2 regions of the Enterobacter sp. PL_is514 genome follow, and region 1 is predicted to be linked to the other one. Evidence: riboswitches for the same ligand, from Rfam matches in the RefSeq annotation. Region 1 holds a riboswitch; the other holds the start of a gene.
What was found. A riboswitch is a leader RNA that binds a small molecule or an ion and turns the genes downstream of it on or off. The one in region 1 is predicted to bind cobalamin.
Positions count from the first base shown of each region.

Region 2: linked by a shared signal. The riboswitch ahead of AC0TNG_RS22665 (cobyrinate a,c-diamide synthase) and the one ahead of btuB (TonB-dependent vitamin B12 receptor BtuB) in region 1 are both predicted to bind cobalamin.

Region 1 is NZ_JBVPGN010000023.1:1,580-4,995, forward strand. It holds gene btuB (TonB-dependent vitamin B12 receptor BtuB) at 1-1,686, opposite strand, end outside; cobalamin riboswitch at 1,753-1,928, opposite strand; gene trmA (tRNA (uridine(54)-C5)-methyltransferase TrmA) at 2,033-3,133, shown strand; gene AC0TNG_RS01225 (YijD family membrane protein) at 3,223-3,416, opposite strand, start outside.
Region 2 is NZ_JBVPGN010000036.1:500,446-503,861, reverse strand. It holds gene cbiB (adenosylcobinamide-phosphate synthase CbiB) at 1-46, opposite strand, end outside; gene AC0TNG_RS22665 (cobyrinate a,c-diamide synthase) at 43-1,422, opposite strand; cobalamin riboswitch at 1,523-1,698, opposite strand; gene AC0TNG_RS22660 (L-threonine kinase) at 2,152-3,018, shown strand; gene AC0TNG_RS22655 (precorrin-2 dehydrogenase/sirohydrochlorin ferrochelatase family protein) at 3,010-3,416, opposite strand, start outside.

The DNA.
Region 1 (3,416 bases):
CACGCGTTCTGACGAATAGGTGTCTGGATCAATCGCGACATCATAGCGGGTGCCCAGATAACGATAGGCAAGGTTCCAGTCGAGATCCCATACCTGCCAGTCAAGCTGGTACTTAACCTGCTGTTTAGAACGGCGGGCCAGTACTTCGTTGGTTTTGGCATTACGCGGGTCGACATAATCATAGGAAATCTGATGTCCGACCGGGCCAGTATCGAACTGTGCCGTCGCTTCCACACCTTTAATACGTGCTTCGTCAACGTTGTAGTAACGATACGTATGCGGATCGCTGCTAATAAGATTATCAATGTCATTGCGATAACCGGTGATACGCCAGTTGACCGGTCCCGTCAGGCCTTCAAAGCCCCCTTCCCACTGCTTACTCTCCTCCGGTTTAAGGTCCGGATTACCGTAAGAGGCACTGTGGATTTGGCTCATGGTCGGTGCTTTAAAAGCGGTACCGTAGGAGGCAATGACGCGATAGCCCTCCACAAACTCCCACGCTGCGCTGGTTTGCCACGTGCCATGGTTGCCGAAGTTAGAGTTATCGTCATTACGCGCCGCCGCTTCCAGCGTCACGCTGCTGAACTGCTGCATCGCCGAAACAAAGACGCCGGTATTGCGTTGCTCGTAACCTTTCTCCAGATAGCCCGTTCCAGCCTGGGTCTTCTGCTTTTGCCAGTCCAGACCTGCGCCAATGTTGCCGTGACCGACTTCTACGGTGTTGAGCCATTGGGTGGTGTACTGCTTCACGTCATCCATGGTGGCGGAATCAGCGTAACGCCCTTTCTTCGGATCATAGTTCTGATCTTTACTGCGACCGTAACCCGCCACCAGCTGTGACTGGAAAATCCCCCGGTTGTAACGCAGACCGGTATCCCAGTTCTGGCTGTAGAGCTGGCGAGTATCAGGTCGTCCATCCACCATAAAGTTGGCGTCGTAGTGATCGTAACCGTCATACGCGGTGCGGTTGTCATAACCAAAGCCACGGAAGAAGCCGCTCACGCTGTCGGTAATCTGCTGTTCCACGGAGCCGTACAGCGATTTACTCATAAAGCCATCGCGGTCAGGCTGGCGCGGCGCATCTTTTGCAGCGATGTCAAAACCCCGGGTATAGGTGTAGTTACCGGCCATGGTGATTTTGGTTTTATCCAGCACCTGCTGGAAGGCGCCATCATAGGTCTGGTAACCCTTAGAGCCAACACCCGCTGAGATTTCTGCACCCGGCTTATCACGTCCGGTAATGATGTTAATCACGCCACCAATCGCGTCGGAGCCATACAGGGCTGAACGCGGACCACGGATGTACTCAATACGCTGAATCAGCGAGGTCGGGATTTGGCTCAGATCGGGAACGTTGCTGATCCCGGCGTTATTCAAAGGAATACCGTCAACCAGCACCAGCACATGGCGAGATTCCGTTCCGCGAATAAAAGTCGAAGAGTTCGAGCCCATTCCACCGCTTTGCGCGATATCCACGCCTGGCAGACGTGACATGATTTCCACCACGCTCTTTGCCTGCCAGCGCTCAATGTCTTCACGCGTCACGACGGACGTCGGTGCCAGAACAGTTTTTGCCGGTTGTTCAAAACGATTTGCCGTCACCACCAACGAGTCGGCGCTGTCCTGCGCCCAGCCCGAAAATGCCGTGACGGACAACGCCGTCAACAGCGATACTTTTTTAATCATTGTTAAAGCATCCACAATATAAGAAGGATGCCGCAGGCCTCATCGATAGCACGCGATGATGAAACCAAATGCGACGTGATCCCGGCAGGTCTTCGGGCTAGGTGGCTATATAAGGATGAAGACTTCCCATTTACACAGTGTCTACAACGCTCATCCCGCCAGTCTTTACCGCTGCGCGTCAGCTCCAGATTTACACTGGATTCCCTTTTCACTCTCAGGAGACCGGAAACAGAATGCTACAATTAGACACGTATGGATGTCCAGACAGCTATTGGCCATTAAATCTGGACATCCCCTGAACAATGCCTACAATCGCCGCGTAATTCTTTATCACTCAGGACGCATCATGACCCCAGAACACCTCCCGACAGAACAGTACGACGCGCAGCTGGCAGAGAAAGTTGTCCGCCTGCAAAGTATGATGACGCCTTTCAACGCGCCCGTTCCCGAGGTGTTCCGCTCTCCTGTCAGCCACTACCGCATGCGCGCCGAGTTCCGCATCTGGCACGACGGTGACGACCTGTACCACATCATTTTCGATCAGCAGACAAAGTCCCGTATCCGCGTGGACAGCTTTCCGGCGGCGAGCGAGCTCATTAACCAGTTAATGACGCTGATAATGGACGGTGTGCGTAACAATCCGGTACTGCGTAACAAGCTTTTCCAGATTGACTACCTGACCACGCAAAGCAATCAGGCGATTGTCTCTCTCCTGTATCACAAAGCGCTTAACGACGAGTGGCGCGAGCAGGCGGAAGCGCTGCGCGATGCGCTGCGCGCGCAGAACATCAACGTTCACCTGATTGGCCGCGCGACCAAAACCAAAATCATGCTGGATCAGGACTACATCGACGAGCGCCTGCCGGTAGCGGGTAGAGAGATGGTTTACCGTCAGGTCGAGAACAGCTTCACCCAGCCGAACGCCGCGATGAACGTGCAGATGCTGGAGTGGGCGCTGAAGGCGACGGAAGGGTCAACGGGCGATCTGCTTGAGCTCTACTGCGGTAACGGCAACTTCTCGCTGGCGCTGGCGCGTAACTTCGATCGCGTGCTGGCAACGGAAATCGCCAAGCCGTCGGTGGCCGCCGCGCAGTACAACATTGCCGCCAACCATATCGACAACGTGCAGATCATTCGCATGGCCGCTGAAGAGTTTACCCAGGCCATGAATGGCGTTCGCCAGTTTAACCGCCTGGAAGGTATCGATCTGAAGAGCTACCAGTGTGAGACGATTTTTGTCGACCCGCCGCGCAGTGGCCTGGACAGCGAAACAGAGAAGATGGTGCAGGCGTACCCGCGTATTTTGTACATCTCCTGTAACCCGGAGACGCTGTGCAAGAATCTCGAAACATTAGGCCAGACGCACAGTATTGAACGTCTGGCGCTGTTCGATCAGTTCCCGTATACGCACCATATGGAGTGCGGTGTACTCCTCACGGCGAAGTAATATGGCCTTGTAGGGCAGGTAAGCGAAGTGCCACCTGCCAAAAAAGCCGGATGACGCTTCGCTTATCCGGCCTACAATGACAAAACCCTTTACTCTGGTAACTGGCTCTTACGGCTACGCATGCGCGAGCCAATCCAGAACACCAGCGCCACAGACAGTACCGCAGGGAAGAAGTTAGAGCCGATATCCGGATATTCCGCGCGAACCACGGTGCTGTACAGCAATACGCCCAGAATAAAGCAGGCGGCGGCCAGCCCCGGTAACCCCACCGGCATGGTGCGGT
Region 2 (3,416 bases), on a different contig from region 1:
TGATGACATCGAGCAGCCACGCGACGCACCATGCCATCAGGGTCATAGCGCCCCCCTCGCCGCCGTCAGCCAGCGGCTGAGCATCGTGGGGCGTTGGGCAAAGTGGAGGTGCAGGTAGCTTGCGAACGTGTTGCCAACCTGCCAGCCACCCGCCCATTCCTGCATCGTCACGCCATCACGCACTTTGCGGCACGCCAGTACCGCAGGGGTTTGGGGGGAGAAGTCGGAATAGTGAAACTCATGCCCACGCAGCACCTCCCCGCTATCGGCCAGCAGCGTGGGCTGGCGCGCCTGCGCCTCACAATAGCCAAAACGGGTCAGCCGTTTACCCATCCTGCTGTGGCCGGGGATAATATTGGCCATCCGGTGGGTGACCCCCTCGCTATCTTCCAGCGTGCTGCCGAGGTACATCAGCCCACCGCACTCGGCGTAGATCGCCACCCCGCGCCGATGCGCCTCCCGCAGGCTGGCGAGCATCGCGGTGTTTTCCGCAAGCCGTGCCGCATGCAGCTCCGGGTAACCGCCCCCGAGCCAGACCATCTGGCAGTCAGGTAAGCGGCTATCACGCAGCGGGCTAAAGCGGATAATGTCGACCCCGGTACGTTCAAGCAGCGTGATGTTATCCGGGTAATAGAAGTTGAAGGCCTCGTCATCGGCCATCGCGAGCGTTAAACCGCGCCCGGCGTCCCCGTCAGGGCGCGCGGGCCAGGCGCCCTGCGGTAGCGACGCCATCTGGCTGAGCGCGAGAAGTTGTTCGATATCCAGCGTACGTTCAAGAATGGAGGCAAAATTTTGCCAGGTCTGCGGGTCCGCGGCCGACTCCCGGGCGGTGACCAACCCAAGATGGCGTTCGGGCAACCCGACGCCCTCAACGTGCGGCACATAGCCCAGGACGGGTAGCGTGCAGTAGTGCTCAATGGCCGTTTTGAGCAGCTGATAATGTGATTCGCTGTTGACGCGATTGACAATCACCCCGGCAATATTGAGGGTAGAATCGAACCGCTGAAAGCCCATTACGGTCGCGGCAATCGACGTAGAAACCGCCTTGCCGTCCACCAGCAGAACCACCGGACAGCCCAGCTGTTTTGCCATCGCGGCGGTGCTGCAATAGTTCGGATCGGTGCCGTAGCCGTCATACAGCCCCATCACGCCTTCAATGACCGCGATATCCGCCTGCTGCATATGCTCGCAAAACAGCGCGTTGAGTATTGGCTCAGGAAGCATGAAGCTGTCGAGGTTGCGGGAGGAGGTGCCGCTGACTTTGGTATGCCAGCCGGTATCAAGATAGTCAGGGCCCACTTTATACGGCTGGACGCGTAATCCACGCTGTTTTAACAGACTCAACAGGCCAAGCGTCACCGTGGTTTTACCACAACCGCTTCCGGTACCTGCCAGAACAAACGCGTACTGCTTTGCCGCCATGACCCCGATCCTGTCCAGGGTGGTTGGGAGGTATAGATACACGTCGTCCCAGTCTTTCGACTGTATGATGCATCAGTACAACCCACTTCCCACCGAAGTTGTTGAACGTTCCCGACAGGCAGGTCTTCTGGCTTAGCGTCCTCCTCGCCCGTCCTTCCCAATCTCGCGATCAGTGGTCATTACGGGGTCGTCAGCATCACAGCAGCGGGGGCTGCGGGGGATTGTCACCCCCTTCCCTGCCACAAATGTGGCAAAACCTGTCGGCTTACATTATGAGAAAGAGTTCGTTCTCAAAACAGCAATGCTATTTACGGCGTTTCAATTCACCTTAGGCAATTACTTAACCGCAAATGAAAACCATGCTGAGTAAAACGTGGCGCCAGAATAATTGACGCCTTTCTCAATAACTCAACGTTTTATCACAAAAAATAAAAAGCAAAGATAATCACGCTTAAAATCTCAATATTTATTGTTCTATGACAAGTTATTGCACTACTTGATATTTTTTCATTTTATTGTGATCAAAATTCATCAGGATATTAAAGCCCGGCAAAAACATAATATTGCTGCCCAACGTAAGTCAGTGTGATTTCATTGATGCATTACGCGTTCAGCAGGATCGCAAAATAATATGGAGACTATCCAGGTCGGAATTTGCGGTATATCAAGGTAAGAGGAATATCCTCATGACACTATGCTCCAGAAATTTCTGACCAGTAAGGTGGAAACGTGGCTGTTGCGCAATGCCCCGCGTCGTGCGGTGAGCTTATCCAGGGCTGGATTTTGGGCAGTGAGAAGCTGGTCTCCTGCCCTGTCGAATGGTACAGCACCGTTGAGGTGAGCCACGGCTCACCCGTGGCGGATGAACGCCCGCTGTCGCGCGCGATGGTCGAGCGATTGTTGCAGCACTGGCATTATCCGGCGCAGCTAAGCCAGGATATCCGCATTGACGTGCACTCGACCATCCCGGTTGCCAAAGGGATGGCCAGCAGCACCGCGGATATCGCCGCCACCGCCGTCGCCACCGCCCACCATCTGGGGCGTCAGCTCGACGAAAGCACGCTGGCAATGCTTTGTGTTTCGCTCGAACCCACCGACAGCACCGTGTTTCGCCAGTTGACCCTTTTCGATCATAACGACGCTTCCACGCAGATCGCCTGCCACGCCCAGCCCGCTCTCGACCTGCTCGTTCTGGAAAGTCCGCAAACGCTGCGTACGGCAGATTACCACCGCATCCCGCGTCAGGCGGGGCTACTGGCCGGTGCGCCAGCGCTGGAACGCGCGTGGGGTAAAGTCCAGGAGTCCTGCATAACGCAAAACCCTTATCGGATGGGCGAAGCGGCCACCCTCAGCGCCATCGCCAGCCAGACGCTGTTGCCTAAACCGGATTTTGACGCACTGCTCTCACTGGTGGAGGAGTGCGATATTTACGGGGTGAACGTGGCGCACAGCGGCAGCGTCGTGGGTCTGATGCTGGACAGAAATAAAGACGATGTCGATTATGTGAAATGGCTGCTGGTAAAAAAACAGCTCACCCGCCACTGGCCTGAACAACACCTGCTGCGGATGGTAAAAGGCGGCGTGACGCTACTCTGACAGCAGCCTGTGCTGAATGAGCCACTCGACCTGCTGCCTGACCTCTTGCTCGTGCTCCTGCGCTAAAGCCTGCTGCAGCGGAGCATGCCGGAAGAACGCGGCCCAAAATGCACGCTTGCGCTCCCGGTCACCGCATGCGCGATTAATCCGTTCACGAAGCGTCCCCGCCAGCTGCACGCTTTCCCGCATGCCCGGAGGAAGGTGGGCGGCGACATGCGCTTTGAGGATCTTGCTGTACACCGGCGCGTTGCCCCCGCAGCTCAGCGCAATAATGACCGGCGAATGGTCGATTATGGCCGGTGAGATAAAGGTGGCAGCCGAAGGGTCGTCCGTGACATTGCAAAAGATACGCTCCGCGCTGGCGGCCGCGGCGACCTGACGGTTCACCTGCGGATCGC